DNA from 4 places in the Sporacetigenium mesophilum DSM 16796 genome. Region 1 is predicted to be linked to each of the others. Evidence: riboswitches for the same ligand, from Rfam matches in the RefSeq annotation. Region 1 holds a riboswitch; each other region holds the start of a gene.
What was found. A riboswitch is a leader RNA that binds a small molecule or an ion and turns the genes downstream of it on or off. The one in region 1 is predicted to bind cyclic di-GMP.
Positions count from the first base shown of each region.

Region 2: it holds a riboswitch for cyclic di-GMP, as region 1 does, so the genes downstream of both, BS62_RS14005 (IS1595 family transposase) here and BS62_RS06030 (flagellar basal body protein) in region 1, are expected to answer to the same signal.
Region 3: it holds a riboswitch for cyclic di-GMP, as region 1 does, so the genes downstream of both, BS62_RS07710 (YveK family protein) here and BS62_RS06030 (flagellar basal body protein) in region 1, are expected to answer to the same signal.
Region 4: it holds a riboswitch for cyclic di-GMP, as region 1 does, so the genes downstream of both, BS62_RS07910 (CpsD/CapB family tyrosine-protein kinase) here and BS62_RS06030 (flagellar basal body protein) in region 1, are expected to answer to the same signal.

Region 1 is NZ_JCANUR010000005.1:15,522-21,567, reverse strand. It holds gene fliF (flagellar basal-body MS-ring/collar protein FliF) at 1-1,464, opposite strand, end outside; gene fliE (flagellar hook-basal body complex protein FliE) at 1,488-1,781, opposite strand; gene flgC (flagellar basal body rod protein FlgC) at 1,791-2,195, opposite strand; gene BS62_RS06030 (flagellar basal body protein) at 2,200-2,517, opposite strand; cyclic di-GMP riboswitch class I at 2,613-2,698, opposite strand; cyclic di-GMP riboswitch class I at 2,896-2,980, opposite strand; gene BS62_RS06025 (hypothetical protein) at 3,182-3,904, opposite strand; gene BS62_RS06020 (methyltransferase domain-containing protein) at 4,489-6,046, opposite strand, start outside.
Region 2 is NZ_JCANUR010000025.1:1,970-8,015, reverse strand. It holds gene BS62_RS14030 (ABC transporter ATP-binding protein) at 1-530, shown strand, start outside; gene BS62_RS14025 (ABC transporter permease) at 523-1,290, shown strand; gene BS62_RS14020 (sensor histidine kinase) at 1,303-2,211, shown strand; gene BS62_RS14015 (FMN-binding protein) at 2,356-3,195, shown strand; gene BS62_RS14010 (NAD-dependent protein deacylase) at 3,301-4,008, shown strand; cyclic di-GMP riboswitch class I at 4,063-4,157, shown strand; gene BS62_RS14005 (IS1595 family transposase) at 4,337-5,383, shown strand; gene BS62_RS14000 (hypothetical protein) at 5,451-5,852, shown strand.
Region 3 is NZ_JCANUR010000007.1:70,543-76,588, forward strand. It holds gene murJ (murein biosynthesis integral membrane protein MurJ) at 1-500, shown strand, start outside; gene BS62_RS07700 (type I phosphomannose isomerase catalytic subunit) at 719-1,531, shown strand; gene BS62_RS07705 (phospho-sugar mutase) at 1,556-3,247, shown strand; cyclic di-GMP riboswitch class II at 3,445-3,528, shown strand; gene BS62_RS07710 (YveK family protein) at 3,654-4,343, shown strand; gene BS62_RS07715 (CpsD/CapB family tyrosine-protein kinase) at 4,348-5,052, shown strand; gene BS62_RS07720 (polysaccharide biosynthesis protein) at 5,075-6,046, shown strand, end outside.
Region 4 is NZ_JCANUR010000007.1:112,594-118,639, reverse strand. It holds gene BS62_RS07915 (hypothetical protein) at 1-2,327, shown strand, start outside; gene BS62_RS07910 (CpsD/CapB family tyrosine-protein kinase) at 2,385-3,080, opposite strand; cyclic di-GMP riboswitch class I at 3,139-3,238, opposite strand; gene rsmH (16S rRNA (cytosine(1402)-N(4))-methyltransferase RsmH) at 3,303-4,238, opposite strand; gene lgt (prolipoprotein diacylglyceryl transferase) at 4,250-5,008, opposite strand; gene BS62_RS07895 (N-acetylmuramoyl-L-alanine amidase) at 5,088-6,046, opposite strand, start outside.

The DNA of each region.
Region 1 (6,046 bases):
ATCTGCATCTATAAACTGTAATTTCTTTTCTTCTAATTCTTCTAGTTTTGCATTTATTAAATCCATATTAGCTTGGTCATCTTCTTCAAGCTTAGATTTTTTTCTCTTAATAATAAACAGTACTATTCCTAATATTATAATTAATACTGATGTAGCTATAATTACATAAGTCCCTATTTTAAACAATTTCTCCATCTGTTCCTCTTCTTCCATGGCTTGTAATTCTTTTTCTCTTTCAGCCTTGGCCGCTGGATCAAATTCCATTGATACCACAGATATACTATCCCCTCTATCTTTATCCATCCCTATAGCATTTGATACCAAATCTTCTACATTCCTTGTAATTGGAGCGCCTAAATCACCATCTATAGCTACAGATGCTGTTATTCTTCTTACCTCTCCTGGAGCGCTAATTATATTAGTCTCTGTTTTTCCTACTTCGTACTCAATTGTCTCTTCTTTACTTTGATTTTTGCCGGCCCCATTATTTGCTGTATTGCTCATATTATTATCTACTAGCGAACCTCCATTAGAGTTATCTGTAGATGTATTTTCAGAACGTGTCTCTTTCTTAATAACCTTTTCTGGATCTATTTTTATTTGCGTTGTTTGTGTAGTGTCAAAATTAAGATCTGTATTAACAGTTGCTTTTACTTTACCAGCGCCAAACATAGGCTCCAACATATCTACTATAGATTTTTTCAGCTGAGTATTTAATTTAGATTCAGCTTGTTTTGTTTCATCTAAATTAGCTCCATTTGGAAGATCTTTTTGTTTATCTTCATCAAATATTCCTTCTGATAAAAGCCTCATATTTTGATCTACTACTTCTACGTTTTCCTTAGGTATATCGTTTGTACTTCCAGATACTAAAGATACTATTGATTTAACCTGCGAGTTACTCAAATTAGCTCCTGGTTTTAGTGTTATGTATACTGCTGCTTTTCCTGGTGTTGATTCCTTTACAAATACGGACTTTTCACCTTGGGTAATATGTACTCTAGCATTTTCTACTTGAGAAAAGCTTTTTATTGTCTTTTCAATTTCTCCTTGTATCATTCTTTGTTTCTTGATTTCAAATTCTTCATCTGTCAATCCTATAGAAGAACCTTCATCCATTAATTCAAAACCCTTTGAGCCATTAGTTATAGTTGGAGAAAGTTCTAGCCTTAATTTATCTACCTCTTGTTTTGGAACATATATTGTATTTCCTTCTATTTTCGTATCTACTTTTCTAGATTCTAGTTCCTGTGATATACTTGCAGCATCCTTAGGATCTAGGTTTGAAAATAAAACATCATACTTACTTTTTTTAACATACATTGCTGTAAATATAGTAGCAAGTATAACAGCTAGGACACCTACTCCAATTGCTATTTTTTTAGCATTGGTTAAAGACTTGAATTTTTCAACGTTATTAGAAAAAAACCTTTTCACTTTTTCCATTATATTTTGTTGTTCCATTTATTTGCTCCTTGCTTAAAAGGCTATATTTGCACCTTATTTATTTCTTGATATGCTTCAACAAACTTGTTCCTTACTTCAAGAAGTAATTGCATAGACATTTGCGATTCTTGTACTGATAACATAACGTCATGCATTGCTACGTCTTCTCCTTTTATAAGGCTTTGTACCATATTATCTGAGCTTACTTGAGCTCCATTAGCATTATCTATAGCATGTTTAAATATATCTGAGAAATTTGAATTAGATTGTTCTGCTACCTTATTGTCACTATTTATTACCTTACTGCCAATTTGTGCTATTTCAGTTATCTGCATTTGCTACCCCTACCTTCCTATTTCTAAAGCCTTAGATATCATGTTTTTTTGAGCATTTAATGTATCTACATTGGATTCATAAGCTCTTGATGCAGCCATTAAATCTGACATTTCTACTAAAATATCTACGTTTGGATATTCTACATAACCCTTTTCATTTGCATCAGGATGAGATGGATCATAAACTTGCTTTAAAGGTGATTTATCTTCTTCTATAGCTGTAGTCTTTACCCCTAGCATTCCTAACTTTTTATCAAAGTTTTCTTCAAATATTGCAACTTTACGTCTATATGCTTCTCCATTAGCTCCCCTTGTAGTACTCATATTGGCTATATTTGAAGATATTGTATCTATTCTAAGCCTTTCTGATGATAATCCGCTTGTACTTATTCTCATCCCACTAAAAACACTCATTTAATTACCTCCCAGATATAATACTCTTTGTCATTGATATCTTGCTATTTGCTAAAGTTACTAATGCATTATATTGAAGACTTGTAGCTGCTTGATTTACCTTTTCTACTTCTAAATCAACGTTATTCCCATCTACTCTCATGCTAGTTGACTTATCTACTTTTTCTTCTATTTCAGGTGTTGCGCTATTTAATGTTTCTTCAAAACTTACATATCTTCTTTTGTATCCTGGTGTATTTATATTTGCAATATTATGTGCTATAGCTTTACTTCTTAAATCTGTAGCGCCTAACCCTATTTTTATTAAATCGTATGTATTCATGCCTACCTCCTTATAAATAAAAAAACTACTCCAAAGGGAATAGTTAAATACGAACGCACTTAAATAAAGATACATAAGTTATGTAAATTTCGCTCGGATGCAACTGGCTGACATAGTTATAATAACCTTAGTCCCTCTAGCTTTGTGTCCCTAGGTTTCCCTAGATTTACCTATTTAATTTTTCTTATTGTACAATTTTTTCACATTTTTCTACAAATATATACATTTTCTAACAATTTTAGTTACTAATATATTAAATTATATACTATTTTTATCTTTTTTACTATGTATTAAGCTAAATTTTGACAAAATTCTCTATATTTTTTTACAAAAAAAGCTACCCAGAACGAGTAGCGTTATATCAATGACTTTTAACTCATTCGCAACTGGCTAACATAGTTTTCCAACCTTAGTCCCTATAGTTTTGCGTCGCTAGATTTCTCTAGGTTTGCCTATGTAATTTTTCTGTAAATATATTATAAGTCCATTATACGTAATTTTTACAAATTTTAATAGGGTTTTTTGAAATTTTACATATTTTTCTTTTTTTCTGCAATAAAGTTATTTTATTTACTACAATAAATCTAACTAAATTATATTCTGAATTTAAAATAAGTATGAGCTTAAATAAAAAACCTTTAGTACTCATACTTTTTATTTTATATTATTTAAATATTTTAAGAACCATATCATTAATAATATTGTTTTGAAATTTCATATGTTCAGATGGATTTATTAAAACAGCTTCTTTCGTATATTTAATTACTTCTATATAATCTTCTATATAATTTTCTTCATTTTTTATTTTAACTTTTACATTTTCTATCATCTGTGCCAATGAAACTAACTTATCTTTTGATTCAGTTAATTTAGTTTTTATATTAGCTATTTCTCTCAAAGCATTATTTATATCATCAATACCTTTATATTCATTATTTAAATACACATATTCTTGCTTGGTTTGGTTATATTCATTTTCTTTATTTAACTTATAGTTTTTACCTTCTAACCATTGCTCTATATTACTTGCTTGATTTACAAAATCTTTGATAATATTTTTATACTTAGATTCCTCTTTACTTTTATTCTTTATTGACTCCATATAAATCTCTTTAGCTTTTCTGAGAGAATTTTCTATCTGATTTATCTTTAATTCTTCTGCTTGAATTAAAGATATCTTTTCTTGAATATTTCTTTGCTGATAATCTATAGTACTAATTTGTATTCTAATGTTATTATATACATTAATATTTATATCACTATTTTTATCTTCTTTTTTGCCTTTATCAGAGTCTATTTTTTTATGCTCAGCCTCTGTCTTATTACCTTTAGGCGGTAGTAATTCTGTTGAATATATTTTTATGTCGGATTTATTGTTTATACTCATAGAAATAATCTCTTAACTATATTTTAGTTCTTCATAAAAATAAAGAATAAAACCAATTATTTTCGCTTTATTTTAAAATTTAATATTATCTTAAGCGCAAACTAACTGTTTGTATCTCAGTCTAAAGTGTTATATTCAATCAAAATATTAATATTCCATATGCTAATTCTAAGTCATTTTTATATAGAATTATAACCTTCATACAATATGAATTTTTAGCGTCTCCTATTATATTTACATATTCATTTATTAAGGCGCTCACTTGACTAGAGGTTATCTTCTTTTATATAGTCATACATCTTATCTTTTTAAATAAATTTAAATTTTCCTAATTATTCTTTTGTACTTATTTATCTTATGTTTACTTTTAGAAAATTTAAGAATATTCTACTTCAAATTCCTGGCCTTTTAAAATCTTGAAATAAATAGCAGCACGATATATTTTTATTTTTAATAAGATCATATCTACACAATCTATATAAACCTATATTATCATCCTTTCTTTAGTACTAGTTAACGCCTTAAACTCATACAGACACTTTTGTTTATTAATTATACATTTTTATCTTTAACTATTATTCATATTACTTAGTAGCACAAACATATATATGTGTACCTGTAGGTTTCATATCATATAAATGTATTAAGTCTCCATAGAAACATTGTTCTATTTTAAATCCTACCTTCATTAACATCTGTATTAATGGGTTTGAGTCAAAGTATATAAGATGTTCATAAGATAGATTATATTCTGCACAATTTTCTCCTGCTAATGTTGCCCTAGTGTTATTAGGAACTGCTATGTATAATTTACCATTTTTGTTTAATACTCTATAGACTTCTTCGAGTTCTCTAATAGGGTTAGTATAATGCTCTAGCACAGACCATAAAGTTATACAATCAAAATTTGCAGTGTTAAATTTGCATTCTATTAGTGACTTATTGTACATTGCAATACCTTTACTTATACACATGTCATAAGCATATTCCGATATTTCAATTCCATTTACATTCCACCCATTTGTTTTCATTTCTTCGAGAAATTCACCTGTGCTGCAACCTATATCTAAAATATTTTTTTTATTTATGCATGCACTATTGTTAATCCAGTTAGCCCTATTTTTAAACATAAGTGATTTATCTAAATTATCATATCCAAATCTATAACCACAAATCCCTCCATTATAATAATTTTCATATTTATATATTTCTATAAGGTTTTTTTCAGATGGTTTTTTACTTGTAAATGTTAATCCACAATTTTCGCATTTAACTATGTCAATACCATCCGGTCTTGTTGTTACTAGATTGTATTTTTTACCATTACATAGATAACATTCTTTTACTTCTATATCAAATAAGAATCTATGTCTTTGCAATCTATTTTCTCTATTTAAATATTTATCTACTAAGTCTAAATGATTAAAATAACTTTGCTCTGATGATTTCCACGAACCTGTTCTTGCTAATAGTTTACTTATATTTAAGTTTACTATAGGCGTATTCATGGGTTTACTTATATCTCCACATAACTCGATATATAGTTCTCCACTTTCATCATAATTCATAATCTCAAAATTATATAAAGCCGCTTTATATGTATTGTTAAGATTATTTTTTAAGTAATTATAATCTCTTAGTAATAACTTAACTATAAATAATTGTAAATCTTCATTGCCATCAAAATAAATTAACTCAGCTTTATGTTCTTCTGATATATTTATATCCTTTATAATTAAATCGACGGCTGTCTTTAAATTTCCTGATTTCAAAACAGATTGTACATAATTTCTATATGTGTGATTTATTTGTAAATTGCTATATGCCTGTTTTGTTAGCTTTAAACACTTATTAATATCTTCTAAGAAATATGTCATTGCATAAGAAGACTCAATAGATGGATGATAATCTTTATTTATCGAGTCCCGAAATTTATTTCTTATGTATCTTATAGTTTCAGTATGATAGACTTCTGTATTTATATTTCCTCTTAATGATTCTAATAAAAATTGGACTCTTTTATCCCACGTATTACTTTCAACAAACTCATTCATATCAATATAATTTAATTTAATACTTAAAACATCATTTATACATTTATCGAATTCATAGTAATTACTAGCAGTTTTTATATATTCTTTA
Region 2 (6,046 bases), on a different contig from region 1:
TGAACTTTTCACTAGGTATGAAGCAAAGACTTGGTATTGCAATTGCACTATTAAGCGATCCTGAGTTTTTAATTTTAGACGAACCTATAAATGGATTAGATCCTATGGGAATTGTTGAGCTTAGAGAACTTATAAAGAAGCTTAATAAAGAAAATGGGATGACAGTTTTAGTATCAAGCCATATATTAAGTGAACTTCATCATATTGCTACAAGTTATGGTATTATCCACAAGGGAAAATTAATAGAACAAATTACAGCAAATGAGCTAAATGAAAAATGCAGACAATATATTAAAATAAAAGTAGACAATCCAAGTAAAGGTGCTACTGTTATTGAATCTGCACTTAATACTTCAAATTTTGAAGTTATGCCAGATGGAACAATAAAGCTATATAGTAATCTTAATGATATACGTAGAGTATCATCATCACTTACCAAAGAAGGTCTTATTATTGAACACTTTTCACAAACAGGTGAAAACCTAGAAAGTTATTTTACAAAACTTGTGGGAGGTGAATATAATGATTAATTTAATTAAAGCTGAACTATTTAAGTTAAAAAGAAATCACACATTTTGGGTTTTAATAGGAGTAGTAACTACACTTTATGCACTTATTAATTATTTAGTTATAATAGATTGGTGGAATATGAGCACAGGTTTTAATGACATAGGATTAAAAGAATTTAATGCTTTAGAAACGATGAAAACTCCTATAGTTTTTAACTTGAGTATTAGTACTCTTGCTGGATTTTTTATTAACTCTGATTATACTAATGGCACTATAAAAAACCAGGTATTAAGTGGAAACAAAAGAAGTCATATATATTTATCAAAGCTAATTGTTTTTTCACTAGGTGTGATTGTCATCTCAGTTATATTGCCGGTGATTACTGCTATACTTGAAACAATTTTACTTGGACATACTGTGATTTATAATTCTTCAACAGTTATGTATTTAATAAAATCATTTAGTTTATATACTATTATAATAATAGCATACTCAGCAATTATAATGTTTATATCTTCTTTAACTAGGGAAAGTGGAAAGACTATTATTATTACTACTGTTATGACAATTATATTATTTGTAATTGAGAAGCTATTTGCACCTATGAATGAAATAACTAGAGTTACTTATGAAAATTCTATATTCTATCAAATTTATCAAGCTTTTAATCCTGTTCTTACAACCAATGAAATTATAAAAAATATATTTGTTTCTATAATAACCACATGTATCATAACTTACTTTGGAATTAGGATTTTTAAAAGAAAAGAAATAAAATAAATATGAAAGTAGGTGAGAAAAATAATTTATATAACACTTATATGTTTTTTATTGGCTATGATTTTTCTCATTAAATTTTTATTTACACAAAAAGAATTAAAAAATATTACTAACCAACTAAAAGATTATAACAATAAAAAAACTAATAAAAAAATCGATGTAACACTTATAAATAAAGATATTGGAGAGCTTGCAAGTGAAGTTAATAATTTAATAGATTTACATGCTAAATCAATAATTGAAAAGCAATCTGTTGAAAATGAACTAAAGCAGGCTGTAGCTAATATGTCTCATGACTTGAGAACTCCACTTACGTCAATTTTAGGATATATTCAGTTAATGGAAGATAAAGATATAACTGAAGAAGATAAAAATGAATATCTAAAAATTGCTAAGAATAGGACAAAGAGGTTACAGACATTACTAAATGACTTTTTTGAGCTTTCTGTTATTGAGTCAGTAGATCATGATTTAAAACTTGAAAGCTTAAAAATGAATGTTCTTGTTGAGGAAATATTAATAAACTTATACGATAGATTCAATGAAAAACAAATAGTACCATCTATTGAAATACCAAAAGAAAATATAAATATTATTGCTAATGAATCAGCATTAAAAAGAGTTATAGAAAATTTAGTTACTAATGCAATAAAATATTCTGATGGAAATATATCTATAAAACTTGAAAAGTTAGATTCTGTTGTTGTTTTAACGATAAGTAATGATGCAAAATACTTAACAAAAAGAGATGTAGACCTTTTCTTTGATAGATTTTATACAGCAGATCAAACCCGTTTAGGTAATGGTACCGGGCTAGGATTATCTATTGCAAAAAGCTTAATGAACAAGATGAATGGCAAACTTTGTGCAAATTTAAAGGATAACAGATTGTATATGAAATGTGAGTGGAATAATAGATAAAATCTTTCATAATCATGTACTTAGATTAATATACTTATAGTGTCAACAAATCGTTATTTTTATAACATTTTTGTTAACATATTACATACTTACTCCATATAATGTAAGGGTAATGATAGTATTATAATTTTAAGGGGGATAAATATGAAAAAGAGAATTTTAGGCCTAGGGTTAACAAGTTTAATGACTGTAACACTACTTAGCGGATGTACACCACCTAAAGAAGATACAGCTGCACCATCAACTGGATTAAAAGATGGTTCTTATCATGCAGAATATGATAGAAAAGATGTTAGAAACTGGACTGCATTTGTTGATATTACTGTTAAAGATGGCAAAATAACAGAAGCATACTACGACTACACAAATGAGAAAAAAGAGATGAGAACGGAAGTTCAAGGATATATAGACGGATTTAAAGCAGCTAATGGATATACACCAAGAGAAGGGTTTGATAAATTAGGAGCTAACTTAGTTGAGGTTCAAGATGCAGCAAAAGTTGACGTTGTAACTGGTGCTACTCATTCATCTAGAAACTTTAATGAACTTGCAGCAGCTGCAATAGAAAAGGCAAAAACTGGGGATACTACAGCGGCAATAGTACCTCTTTATGAAGATGGTACTTACAAAGTTGAAGCAGATAAATTTGACGATCATGGTTGGAAACCTTTTGTAGAACTTGAAATAAAAGATCATAAAATTGCAAATGTAAATTTTGATTATATAAATGAAGCTGGTAAGTTAAAGTCTGAAGATGCAGAGTACAAAGCTAATATGGAACCAGTTGCAAAAACTTATCCAGAAAAATATATGCCTGAATTAGAAAAAGCATTAGTTGATAAGCAACTTATAGGTGATGTTGCAGCTGTATCTGGTGCTACACATTCTTCTGATAACTTCAAAGCATTAGTAGAATATGCTTTAGATGATTTAGCAGAAGTAGGTAAAACTGGCACTGCTTCTATGAGCATGACTGAAGAATAAAAAATAGTATATAAAAGTTATATTGTAATAGGGCGATTAAATAATCGCCCTATTTTTTAATATAAGGATATAATATAGTAGAAATAGTAAAAAGGATGTGACTATATGGATAATAATTATATAGAAATAGTAAAAATCTTAAAAGAATCAAAAAATACAGTGGTGTTAACAGGAGCAGGTATTAGTACAATGTCTGGAATTCCTGATTTTAGATCATCAAATGGAATATACTCAACTACTCCAGAAGTAGCTTTATCCAAAGGATATTTTTTAAGAAATACTGAGAAGTTTTATAAGTTTTTTAAAGAATTTTTCGTATTTAATAAGTTTAAGCCTAATATTGCTCATGAAATTTTGGCAAAATGGGAAGAAGAAGGCTATATTTCAAGTATTATAACTCAAAATGTGGACAATCTACATCAATTAGCTGGCAGTAAAAATGTGTTAAATATACACGGGAATGTTGATACTGGAACTTGTTTAATTTGTGGTAATAGTTATTCTCAAAATGAATATTTAAAAAATTACAAATGTGAATGTGGTGGATTAATAAAGCCAGACATAGTTTTGTATGATGAGAATGTACCTTTATTCTCTGAAGCTATAAATAGGGTATCTAGTTGCGATTGTCTATTAGTATTAGGTACATCATTAGTTGTGTATCCTGTAGCAAGCCTTATAGAATACATTCCTAAACATAGTAAAATTATTATAATAAATTATACAGATACTCCTTACACTAACTCTAATAAAGTAATTTCTATAAAAGATGAGATAGGCAAAACTTTAACTGAAATAGACAGTAGATGGTGATACATATATTTACAAGATATTATATAAAATATATAATAATTATATAGGACTAAAATTCGATAAAGGCAAACTTTGGGAAACCTAGGGACGCAAAGCTAAAGGGGCTAATTTTACACTTGTAAGTGTAATTATGCCAGCCAGTTGCCGAAGAGAGCATAGATGTGTGTCTATTAAAGCTATTCTTTTTGAATAGCTTTTTTAATTACTTTAAAGCTTTATTAATTCTTTTAGGCTATGTTAGACAATTGTGTGATTAATTATATAAAAATAGGTTATAATATAGATATCTGCTATGTTTCAATAAATTTTTAGAAAGGATGATTATATTATGCCTACAAAAAGTATGAAAGCCCTAGTAAAAAGTCTAAACAAAAATGAACTTAGAGACCTAATTTCTATAGCACAGGAAATTTTAAGTAATTTATTCAATTCGGATGAAATTAAAGATAATATCAAAGAAAGTAGATTTTCTAAGGGATATGAATGTCCTAAGTGCCAATGCAAAGAAGTTAATAAAAATGGCAAATCTAGAGGTAGACAAAGATATATCTGTAAGAGATGTCGTACTACTTTTGATGAGATGACACTATCTCCATTTTCTAGCACTAATTTGAGTTTAGATAAATGGCTAAAATATTGTGAGTTAATGATATTAGGACTTTCTATAAGAAAATGTGCAGAAGAAGTAGGTGTAGGCGTTAAAACATCTTTTTTTATGAGACATAGAATACTAGATGTAATTAATTTATCACTAAAAAATGATATTGTTGAAGGAATAGTTGAAGTAGATGAAGTTTTTTTAAGAGAATCCTATAAAGGAAATCACTCAAAAAGTACTACTTTTATTATGCCTAGAGAGCCTAGACAAAGAGGTAAAGGAAAGTACGATAAGAAAAAGAGAGGTATATCAAAAGAACAAATTTGTATAGAATCAGCCATAGATAGAAAAGGAAATATCCTTATGGGTACTGTGTGTAAAGGTAGAATAACTAAAAATGAAATAGTTAACTTCTTTGATGGAAAAATAGGCAAAGATGTTACTTTTTGTACAGATTCACATAAATCATATCCTAAGATAGATAAAGAACTTAAGGTAAGCTTAAAACAAATTCCTAGAGGAAAACAAATGATAGATAGCGTATATCATTTACAACATATAAACGCCCTTCATAGTGGATTTAAGAGATGGATACAGGTATTTAATGGTGTGTCCAGTAAATATTTGAACAACTATTTGGCTTGGTTTAAGTTTTTACAAATAAGCAAAAAGAATAAGAAATCTGATAGAATCAGAGATATGTTAGTTAATGTAGCAACTAAAGAAACTTATATTACTAGATATACTATAAAGAACAGACTTATTGAACTAACTTAAAATATAGTATATAGTATAATCAAAGTTTACAGTTGTATAAAACTTTATATTAAATATAATGGAGGGAGTGCTTAAAATTAAGGAATCAGTAAAATTCATAAATTATATATATAGTGCTATTATGCTTGCAATTTCACTATTTCTTTTTTTTACATTTAAAGAAAGCAATAAATTTATATTTTACTTTGCAACTTTTTTATTGTTCGCTTCAGGAGTAGTAATTGAGTGGACGTATTCTTTTTCAGATGTAAAACCTTTAAAGCTAAGCATTATTTTAACTATTATAGCTTTATTTATTCCCGTATTAGCTTTATATATTTTAACATTATTAAAAGTAAATGAGTACAATGCACCAATAGCAATTCTCCTAAATATTGCTATTGTAAATTACTTAGTTAGAAATTTAGAGTCAATAAAGAAGATATTTAATAAATATTTTACAAAAAATGATGAGCATCCTAATAAATAAAATACGTATTCTTTATATAAAACGCAACTAAATACTGTAACATTCCATCAATGTTATATAATTTGGTTGCGTAAATTGTGGATAATGTTTATAAATTAAGAATCACTTACTGTTAAAATTAATCAATAACTGTATCACATCGTATATATGTTCTAAATACTAGGATACAGTTATTTTTATTTTTTACTTATCAC
Region 3 (6,046 bases), on a different contig from region 1:
TATTTTATTATTCAATAGGTATTATAGGATATGCACTAAATGATATTTTAGGTAAAATATTTTATTCACTACAAGATACTAAAACCCCTATGTTGACTTCATTTTTTTCAGTTGTAATAAATATTAGTCTAAACTTAATATTAATTAGGTACATGGCACATGCAGGATTAGCCTTAGCTACTAGTATATCTGGTATATTAGGTGTTTTATTACTATTTAGAAGCCTTAAAAGAAAAATAGGCTATTATGGTCAAGATAAAGTATATATGGTAATTGCTAAAACAGCTATAGCTTCTTTAATAATGGGATTTATGGCAAAGATATCTTATAATTATTTAGTTGGCATTCTTGGAACTCAGACTACATTTCATATTATTTCTCTAGGATTATCAATACTAATAGGTGGAGTAGTATATGGAGTTTTAATTCTTTTATTAAAAATAGAAGAAGTGGGTGTATTAATAGATTTAGTTAAATCTAAACTTAAAATTTCAAAATAAGATATGTTATTTACAAAATGAAATTATGAACTGAACATTATTAAATAGATTATTTAATATATCTATTTAATAATGTTCAGTTCATTTGTTTACTATATTATTACTAAAAACATTGGTATATTTCTCTAGTTGTTGATATAATTCCATTAATTATGTATAATTGTAGTGTTAAAAATATAAATAAAATAAAATTATATTTTATTATATATGGAGGATTTATGGAAAAGATATTGAGATTAAGCCCATTCTTTAGTAAAAAGATATGGGGTTATGAAAAATGGAATGTATCTACTCATAGAAATGGCAACTCTGTAGTTGTAAATGAAAATAATAAATTACTTAAAGATGTACTAAATAAAGAGTTACCTATACTTATAAAAATAATACAAGCAAATGAGACATTATCTGTACAAGTTCATCCAGATGATGAATATGCAAATTTGTATGAAAATGATAATGGAAAAACAGAGTGTTGGTATGTGTTAGATGCAAAAGAAGACGCAATGTTAGTATCTGGATTAAAAAAAGGAATTACTAAAGAACAATTTAAGAAGATAATAGATGAAAATAAAGTAGAAGAATATATTGAAAAGATAAATGTAAAATCAGGTGATATGATATATATACCAGCTGGAACTGTACATGCTATTCAAGGTGGTATAAAAATACTAGAGGTACAACAAAGTAGTGATGTAACTTATAGGATATATGACTGGGGAAGAGATAGAGAAATGCATGTACAAAAGGCATTAGATGTTATAGATTATGAAGGAAAAAGAAAAGGTGGCAAAATAGAGAATTTTAGTAAGTTAGAAACTCCTTATTTCACAATAGAAAAGATTTATGTTAAAGGAAGCTATAATGACACTGTTAAGGAAGATTTTCAATGTTATACTGTAATAGATGGAAGCGGATATATAACTGATGGAGAAGAAATAATAAAGTTAGAAAAAGAAGAGACAGTTTATATACCAAATAATATAAAATATGAAATTAATGGGGATTTGAAGCTGATAAAATGCTATGTATAAAATATCAGAAAGGAAGATAGCAATATGGATTATAAAGAATGGTTAAATAATGATTACTTTGATGAAAAAACAAAACAAGAATTATTGTCTATAAAAGATGATGAAAGAGAAATACAAGATAGATTTTATAAAAATTTAGAATTTGGTACTGGCGGATTAAGAGGGGTAATAGGAGCAGGTACAAACAGAATAAACATATATACAGTTAGAAGAGCAACATATGGTTTGGCAAACTTTATAATTAATAAAACTGGAGATGAAGGTAAGAAAAAAGGTGTAGTTATTGCATATGACAGTAGACATATGTCTAAAGAGTTTTGTTTAGAAACAGCTAAGACTTTAGCAGCATGTGGCATTAAATCATATATATTTGATGACTTAAGACCGACTCCAGAGTTATCATTTGCAGTGAGACATCTAAATGCTATAGCAGGAGTAGTTATAACTGCAAGTCACAACCCATCAGAATACAATGGTTATAAGGTATATTGGACTGATGGAGGACAAGTATGCCCAGATATTGCTAATGAAATAATAAAAGAGGTAAATAAAATAGATGACTATAGTACAATACCTACTATTGATGAACAAGATGCAATAGATAGTGGAATGATAGAAATTTTAGGTGAAGAAGTAGATAGAGCATTTATTGATGCTGTTAAGAGTCAATCTTTAAGAAAAGACATAATAGAAAAAGTAGGCAAAGAATTTAAGATAGTATTTACTCCTCTTCATGGAACTGGAAATAAGTCAATAAGAAGAGCTTTAAAAGAAGTAGGATTTGAAAACATAATAGTTGTTAAAGAACAAGAAAATCCAGATCCAAACTTTTCAACTGTAAAATCTCCTAACCCAGAAGAAAGAGATGCTTTTAATATAGCTATAGAATTAGCTAAATGTGAAAATGCAGATATTATAATAGGTACAGACCCAGACTGTGATAGAGTAGGGGTTGTAGTTAAAAACAAAGAAAATGAGTATATAGTTTTAAATGGAAATCAAGTAGGTTCACTACTTGTCAATTATGTTATAGAAAATTTAGTCAAAGAAAATAAGCTGCCAAATAATCCAACTATAGTAAAAACTATAGTTACATCAGAGTTAGGTTCAGTTATAGCTAAATCATATAACGTTGATTGTCTAGATACTTTAACAGGATTTAAGTTTATAGGTGAAAAAATACATGAATTTGAACAAACTAATGAAAAATCATTTGTTATGGGATATGAAGAAAGTTATGGTTATTTAGTTGGAACCCATGCTAGAGATAAAGATGGAGTTGTGTCAGCGCTGCTTATAGCGGAGATGGCAGCATATTATTATTCTAAAGGTATGAGTTTATATGAAGGTTTAATAGAGGTTTCTGAAAAATACGGATATTATAAAGAAGATCTTAAGTCAATTACCCTTAAGGGAATTGAAGGAATGGAAAAGATAAAGACTATAATGAATTACTTTAGAAATAGCAAAATAAATTCTATTAATAATATAAATGTGAAAGAAATAAATGATTATGCTAAAGGAATAGAAGAACTACCAAAGTCGGATGTTTTGAAATATATATTAGAAGATAATTCATGGATAGCTATAAGACCATCTGGAACAGAACCTAAAATAAAGTTTTATTTTGGAACTAACGGAAATACTCAAGAAGAAGTTGATAATAAATTAGAATATATAATAAAAGATATTATGAGTATAGTTGAATCTATATAATAATTAAGAAGTACTATTTAAATAGTGCTTCTTTTTTTGTAATAATCAGTTAATTCTAAATAAGCCATATTGTAAATTCGTGTCGAAATACCGAGACATCAAATTGTTGAAAACTGTACGTTACTAAGTTATACTTTTAAAGGGGAAAAGGTCATATTACTTAAAAAAATGTCTAATTTTATATAAATAACTTAAATAGTTAGAAATGGAACGAAGAAACATATTCTGTATCTGGGCACCTGGAGTATGTGGAGTTAGTGGTGCACCCACCCATTCAAATTATACTAGTAGCACTGGTTTAATATGGATAGGTGGGTTTTTTTGCATTATAAAGTCGAAGCCTATATAATAATAGATAGGAAGAAAATAATATGCAAATTAATAAATTCAAATAGGAGGAAAGAACATGGAAGAAACAATAGACTTAAGAGAGTACGTAGACATTATCAAAAAAAGGTTTTGGATAATAGCACTTATAACTGTTATAGCATCATTAGTTAGCGGAATTGTAAGTTTTTATGTATTAGAGCCAGTATATGAAGCAGGAACAACATTAATGGTTAACAAATCTAAGACTACAGAAGACAAAGAAATTACAAGTGATGATATAATGGTAAATCAAAAGCTAGCATTAACTTATGGAGAAATAGCAAGATCAAGAAAGGTATTAGATAGAGTTATAAATGATTTAAATCTGAACGTTACATATGAGCAATTATCAAGTGCTGTTACAATTTCTTCTGTCAAAGACACTGAGATTATAAACATTAAGGTTCAAAATACAAATCCACAATTATCATACAAAATAGCAAACAAAATACCTGAAATATTCACAAAAGAAGTTAGAAGAATAACTAAGGCAGACAGTGTTGAAGTTTTGGACTATGCTGTAGTACCACAAAATCCAATTAAGCCAAACAAAATGATGAATGTTGCTATAGCAGCTGTTTTAGGTATGATGATAGGTTTATTCTTAACATTCTTACTAGAATACCTAAACAACAAAATTAAAACTCCTAACGATATAGAAAGACACTTAGGGTTACCAGTACTTGGAATAGTTCCTAATACTGAAAGTAAAAAGAATAGGAGGTAGCAAGTTGAATAATATTACATCTTATGTTGACCAAAAGTCACATATATCAGAAGCATATAAAAATATAAGGACTAATATAGCATTTTCTAATGTAGATAAGGATATCAAAACTATACTTGTTACTAGTGCTCAGCCAAGTGAGGGGAAAACGACTACAATATCAAATCTGGCTGTATCATTTGCAGCACTTGACAAAAAGGTTATAGTAATAGATTGCGATTTAAGAAGACCTTCTTTACACAAGCAATTTAATATAAGTAATTTACATGGTTTAACTGATGCTCTTATAGGTTCAAAACCATATTTTCAGTGTATACAAAAAACTGAAATAGAAAACTTAGATATATTAACAGCAGGCACTATTCCACCAAATCCATCGGAAATACTAAGTTCTAATAATATGAAAACATTAGTAACGGGATTGTCAGAATACTACGATTATGTTTTTATAGACTCACCGCCAATTGGGTCTGTTACAGATGCAGCTATAATATCTTCATATTCTGATGGAGTTATATTGGTGTGTGCATCTAATGAAGTAGATTCAGAACTAGCTAAAATAGCTAAGGAAAAATTAGATAGTGTAAATGCAAAGATGTTAGGAGTAGTTCTTAATAAACTTGATTTAGATGCAAGTAAATACTATGGATATTATTACTACAGCTATGGTGAAAAAGACAAAAAAACAAATAAAAGAAATAAAAGATAGGTAGTAAAGTAGGGGGGATATTATGGGAGCGGTAAAATCTTTGGAGTATGAAGAAGACAATCATACTATTGGTAATTTTTTTGACAAGTACAGAGTAAGACAATTTGTTTTAGTATTATTAGATATTATTTCAATTAACTTAGTAGCAATATTGTCTCTAGAACTTACTTTTAATATGGCTCCACCTATGGAGTATGTTGCACTACTGAAAAAAACATTACTTATTTATACATCAGTATCGATATGGGTACTTTATTCATTTAGATGTTACAAAAGCTTATGGAGATATGCAAGTGTAGAAGAGTTAAATTCTATATTTATAGCTACAATAGTTTGCGCAATCATAATATATCCTTTATCTATAGTTTTAAATTTTAACCTTCCTATAAGCTTTTATTTTGTAAATACATTTGGATTAATTTGTGCAACTGGAGGAATTAGATTAAGTTATAGAACAATAAGAAGATTAAAGACAAAACATACCTTATCAAAAACAGCATCTAGAATTTTGGTTATTGGTGGTGGAAATGCTGGTGCTATGGTAGTGAAAGAGTTATTTACTAACCCACAGTTAAATAAGTTACCAGTAGGTATAATAGATGACGACTTAAGCAAGGTCGGAAGAAGTATACACAATGTATCTATATTAGGAAGTAGTAACGATATAAAAGATATAGTTAAACAAAAGAATATCGATGAGATAATATTTGCAATATCATCAGCATCTCAAAAAGAAAAAAGAAGAATCATAGATATATGTAAAGAGTCTAAATGTAAATTAAAAACTCTTCCAGGAGTATATGAAATTATAGACGGTCAAGTAGATATTAAGAAAATAAGAGATGTAGATATTGAAGATTTACTAGGAAGAGACCCTATAAAGGTAAACTTAGAAGAAATATGTGGATACTTAAGTGACAATGTAGTTCTTGTAACTGGCGGTGGAGGATCTATAGGTTCTGAATTATGTAGACAAATAGCTAAGTTTAAACCA
Region 4 (6,046 bases), on a different contig from region 1:
TAATAGATGGTATTTCAACAGATTCAATACTCAAAGATGATTATAATTACTTCTATGAATATTATATCAAAGCCAAAAATAGTAATCTAACAAATACAATTTTTTACTATGATTCAAAACCACTAGATATAAGCTTAGAATCTGTAGAAGATGGTGGTATATATAGTAGTGCTAAAAAGGAATTAAAATTTGGTATTAATATAGAAGATACAGGTGTTAAAGAAGTTGATACAATAACTGCTATCATCTCACGCGAAGGAGCTTATACAAATAGCATTTCCCTAGATAAAAGTCATTTCCAATGGGATGAAAATTTAAAATCTTATAGGCTTTCTTCAGATTCAATCAAAGATTACAAATTAGAGGATGGAAAGTATACTATAGATATATCTGTTACTTCCAATTTCTCTAATAAAACAATTAACAATAAAAAATTTACTTTCTATATAGATTCAAAAGCTCCTGAAATAGATTTAAAGGATAATCTATTTGCAGATATACCAAAACAGCTTTCTGTAAATACTAGTAAGTCAAATCCAGGAGTAATTAATGTTTACGATAAGATACATGATACTATAGATAAAGCGACATTAGATACAGTAACTTTAAATATAACCCATAATGGAAAAGAAGTTTTAAATAAAACTAAATTAGCAAGTGAGTTAAATTTCGATTTACCTCTTTCTATGCAATCGGAAGGTATATATAAAATAGAAGTTACAGCAGTTGATACGGCTGGAAATACAGCAGAGCCTGTTACAAATTATATTACTATAGATACATCTAAACCAGTAGTAGACATAAAAGTAAGTAGCTTAGGTGTTGATACTAATAGTAATAATGATGTTAATAAAAAACATAAAAATGATTTTAATAGTGGTGCTTTAAATGTTGGTCATAAAAAGGTTGATAAAGTAACCCCTGTTATAACAATAAAAGATGTTACAACAACACCAGAGGACTTATCATTTGTTTTGAATGGAAAATCTATTGAATATGATACTAAACCACTTGTTTCTGGTTATGGTATGGAGGTAACTTTTAAAGAGCCTATATATATTGAGAATATATATGACTTATCTATATCTGTTGGAGATAAGGCTACAAGAAAAGATATATCTAATAAATCTTATATTATATCTAATATATCTGATAGAACTAAATTTACAAGTAATCTTAACTTTGCTATTGATAGAAGTGCTCCAGATATTAAATCTGTAAAAGCAGGAAACAAAACTATTTCTAAAGGAAGCAAAATATATTTAAATTCTAAAGATAGTAAAACAATTACAGCAGAGATTGAAGATAAATTAAGTGAATTAAAAGATTTAAATATACAGACAATAATAAAACCTTCTAACGGCTCCTCTTCTACATCTAGAGATAGTTATACATTTAATTCAGATGATAGTTATTCAGTAGTAATTACAGCTATTGATAAGGCTGGAAATGACTCTACTTTTGATTTTGATGTAATTGTAGATACAGGAATTCCTAAAATAACTATAGAAGGTATAAAAGATGGCCACTACTCTAACAAAGAAATTAAACCAAGTATAAGTATAGATGATGATACTGCTAAGCTAACTATGACTCTTAATGGCAAACCTTATACTACAGATACTGTTATAGAAAAAGAAGGTAAATACAACTTAGTAGTAAAAGCTGAAGATGACGCTGGTAATATTCAAGAAATAATTATATCATTTGTAGTAGATAAAACAAAACCTGTAATAACAATTACTGGTATAAAAAATAATCAAACATATACTGAAGGTAAAATAAAACCACTTATAAAGTGGGATGATCCTGAAGCCCTTTTAACTATACTTCTAAATAACTTAGACTACTCAGGTGAAATAATAGATAAAGATGGAGCCTATATCCTTTATGTAAAAGCTACTGATAAAGCCGGTAATATATCTGAAGAACAATTTAGATTTAAAGTTAATTTATCAAAACCTGAAATAGAAGTTTTAACCATAGAAAACAATAAAAAATATAATAGCCCTGTAACTTTAGATATTAAATTTATAGATGCTGTAAAGTATACAATCCTTGTTAATGGTAAAGAGTATAAAGTTGGTGATACTATAGTTGAACCAGGCTCTTATACACTTACTATTATAGCAGAGGACGAAGATGGAAATAAAAGCGAAGAAACAAGAACCTTCACTATAGACACAGCGGTAGATGCTGTTGCTTTCAAAAATGAAGAAAAAAGTGTTGAAACTGCTTCTAACTACAAAACAAAAGCTATAGCTGCTGTATCTACAGTATCTGCAGCCCTTATAGGAGCATTTGCATGGTTTGTAAGAAAAAAATAATATAGCAACATAAAGAAACTCCTTAATTCATATTCAATATGATTTAAGGAGTTTTTATTATTTTCTTCTACGTTTTTTCTTTGATATATCTTCACCGTAATAATAGTAGTTTGCATAACTCTTCTTATCTATTACCATTTTATTAAGAACAGCTCCAAGTATTTTAGCATTAACTTTATCTAAACGTTCTTTAGCTATTTTAGCCATTTCTATATCAACTTCTCCAGAAGCACATACCATTATTACTCCATCGCAATAACTAGATAACACAGCTGCATCAGTTACTATTCCAACTGGTGGAGTATCTAATATAATATAATCATAATTATCCTTGAAACTATTAACTAAATTTCTCATTTTATTAGAGCTTAGCATTTCAGATGGATTAGGTGGTATTTGACCAGATGCAACTATATCCAAATTTTCTATATCAGTTCTTTGAATACATTGATCAAAGGTTTTATAGCTTAAAATAACATCAGTCAAACCGTATATATTAGTAATTCCAAATTGTTTATGAATACTTGGTCTTCTTAAATCACAGTCTATTAATAAAATTTTCTTTCCTAAGTTTGCAAAAGATACTGCTAAATTACATGCTGTAGTACTTTTTCCTTCACCTTGCATTGAACTAGTTACAACTATAGTTTTTACATTTTTATCTATATTACTAAACTCTATACTAGTTCTTATACTTCTATAAGCTTCTGATATAGGCGACTTAGGATCTGAATGGGATATAATGTTTTTCACAAGTTACCTCCTGTATCTTTAATGTACTTGCGAATCAAAACTCATTAGCCGCACTTTCTTCGGCAACTGGCTAGCATAGTTACACTTATTATATAAGTATAACATTAGCTCCTATAGCTTTGCGTCTCTAAGTTTCCCTAGATTTGCCTTTATCGAATTTTAATTCTAATTTAAATTTTATCGCTTTTCTAACTTATTGTAAACAAAAATCGACTAATTTCCCTATATTCTCTCTGCTACCCTTAACTTTGCACTTCTTGATCTTGGATTTACTTCTATTTCTTCATCCGATGGAAGTATAGGTTTTCTACTTATAACTTTTAAAAGAGATTCTTTATCACATTGACATATAGGAAGTTCTGATGGGCATATACAATCAATAGCTAAATCCTTATATGCATTTTTAACTATTCTGTCTTCCAGCGAATGGAAAGTTATTATACATATTCTCCCACCAGGATTCATTATAGAAGTTGCATCCTCTATCATCTTGTTTATTATTCCAAGCTCGTTATTTACTTCTATCCTTATAGCTTGAAAAGTTCTCTTAGCTGGATGAGGCCCATCTATTCTAGCTTTTTTAGGTATAGCCTTTTTTATTACCTCAACAAGTTCACCAGTAGTTTCTATAGGTTTTTCATTTCTTTCTTGTACAATAAATTGAGCTATACGCTTAGCCCAGTTATCTTCACCGTAATCTCTTATTATTCTAGCAAGGTCTCTTTCATCATACTCATTTACAACTTCATATGCAGATAATGAACTTCTTATATCCATTCTCATATCAAGAGGAGCATCTTGCATATATGAAAATCCTCTTTCAGCTTCATCAAGTTGATGAGATGAAACTCCCAAATCTGCCAAAACACCATCTATTTTGTTAATACCTAACTTTTCTAATTCTTCTTTTAGATGAACAAAGTTTCTATGGACAAGTTTTACTCTATCAGAGTACTCACCAAGTCTTTCTTTTGCAGTATTTATAGCATTAATATCTTGATCAAAGCATACCAAAAGTCCATTAGGTCCAAGTTTTTTTACTATTTCCTTTGAGTGACCTGCACCACCTAAAGTACAATCCACATATACACCGTCTGGCTTTATATTTAAATTATCTATACATTCATTTAAAAGTACCGATACGTGATGAAATTCCATATTAACTCTCCTTATTTTTCATTTATGTCTTTATCTATTATGTTTTTAGATTTCTTAGTAAAATATACATGAATTATTAATGCAGCTATTATTCCAACTAAGCTTATAACCTGTGCCATTCTAAGCGGACCTAACATTAAACTGTCAGTTCTAAGTCCTTCTACAAAGAATCTACCTATTGAATAAGCTATTATATATAATACAGTAACTTCACCTTCATATTTTTTGTTTTTTCTAAATAACATTAAAAATGTAAATACTCCTACATTCCATATAGATTCATATAAAAATGTTGGATGAACTTTTTGACCATCTACAATTATGCCCCAAGGTAAATTTGTAGGACCACCATGAGCTTCTTTATTTAAAAAGTTTCCCCATCTACCTATAGCTTGTGCTAAAGGTATACCTAAAACTAATGTATCTGCCATTTTTAAGAAATTTAACTTTTTTATTCTACAATATATGTATCCAGCTAAAAATCCACCTATTAAGGCTCCGTGTATTGCCATTCCTCCACCTCTAAAATTAAGTATTTGAGATGGATTTGCTCCATAATAATCCCATTCAAAAATAACATAATACAATCTTGCACCTATTATCCCTGCTGGTATACCAACGAGAACTATATTAAGTATATCGTCTTCACTTATATTTAGTCTCTTTGCTTCTCTTAGACCTATAATAGTGGCTACTATCATACCTGTTGCCATTAATATTCCATACCACATTACGTCTATACCAAATATACTAAAAGCTATTCTGTCCATAAAGACACCTCCAAAATAAAAAACTAGACCTTAGTATTATAGCCTAGTTTTTATTATAACATTATAATTGTCCAATTTTCTATCTTATTAAACCATTTACTATGGCATCAGCTATTTTATCATAGCCAGATGGACCCATATTAATAAATATATCCATATCAGAAGAATCTAAGAAGAATCCTTCTACTAATACAGCCGGTGTGTTTGTTTGATTTAATACATACAATCCATTTTGTTGATTTGTTAAATATTCTCCGTACTTAACTCCTCTATTTTTAAATCCTAGGGCAGATATATTACTTGCTATATTTGATCCAATAGTTTTTGCATTGCCTTCACTTGAATAAAATACTTCAGTACCATTACCCTTGCCTATATTAAAATGTATAGATACAAATATATCAGATTTATTTAATTTAGCAATGTCAGTTCTTTGCTTTAGTGCATCTGTACTACTAGTTGCTGATTTAGGAAGAGTTTCTATTACATGATATCCCATACTTCTTAGCTTGTATATCACCTTCTCACCAACTATCTTAGTTAGATAATCTTCTTTATATACACCATATACTGCTCCAGTATTATACTTAACATTATGCCCTATATCAACAGCTATAGTAGGTTTATCATTTTCTCCAGGATTAGCTATAACTGGAGTAGCTATAGGTACTGGAAGTGGTCTTTGTCCAACTTCATTAGATAAATAAGTACTATATACATAAGCATAACTTTTATTATATTTTATTTTAGACCATCCATTACTTAATTTTTCAATAACTTCTACCTTGTCTCCATATACAAAAACCCCTAATACTATTCCAGAAGGATTATCTCTTATATTTAAAGTAGTTGAATTAACATACTTTACCTCAACCTTTTCACTATCTACAACGCTTCCAGAATCTGGAGTAGGACTAGGAGCTGTAGTTTGTGCCTTTAAATAATCTACACTTACATATCCATATCCACTTCCGTATTTTATCTTGCACCATCCATTGCTTAACTTTTCAACTACCTCTACTTCTTTGTCTTTAACTA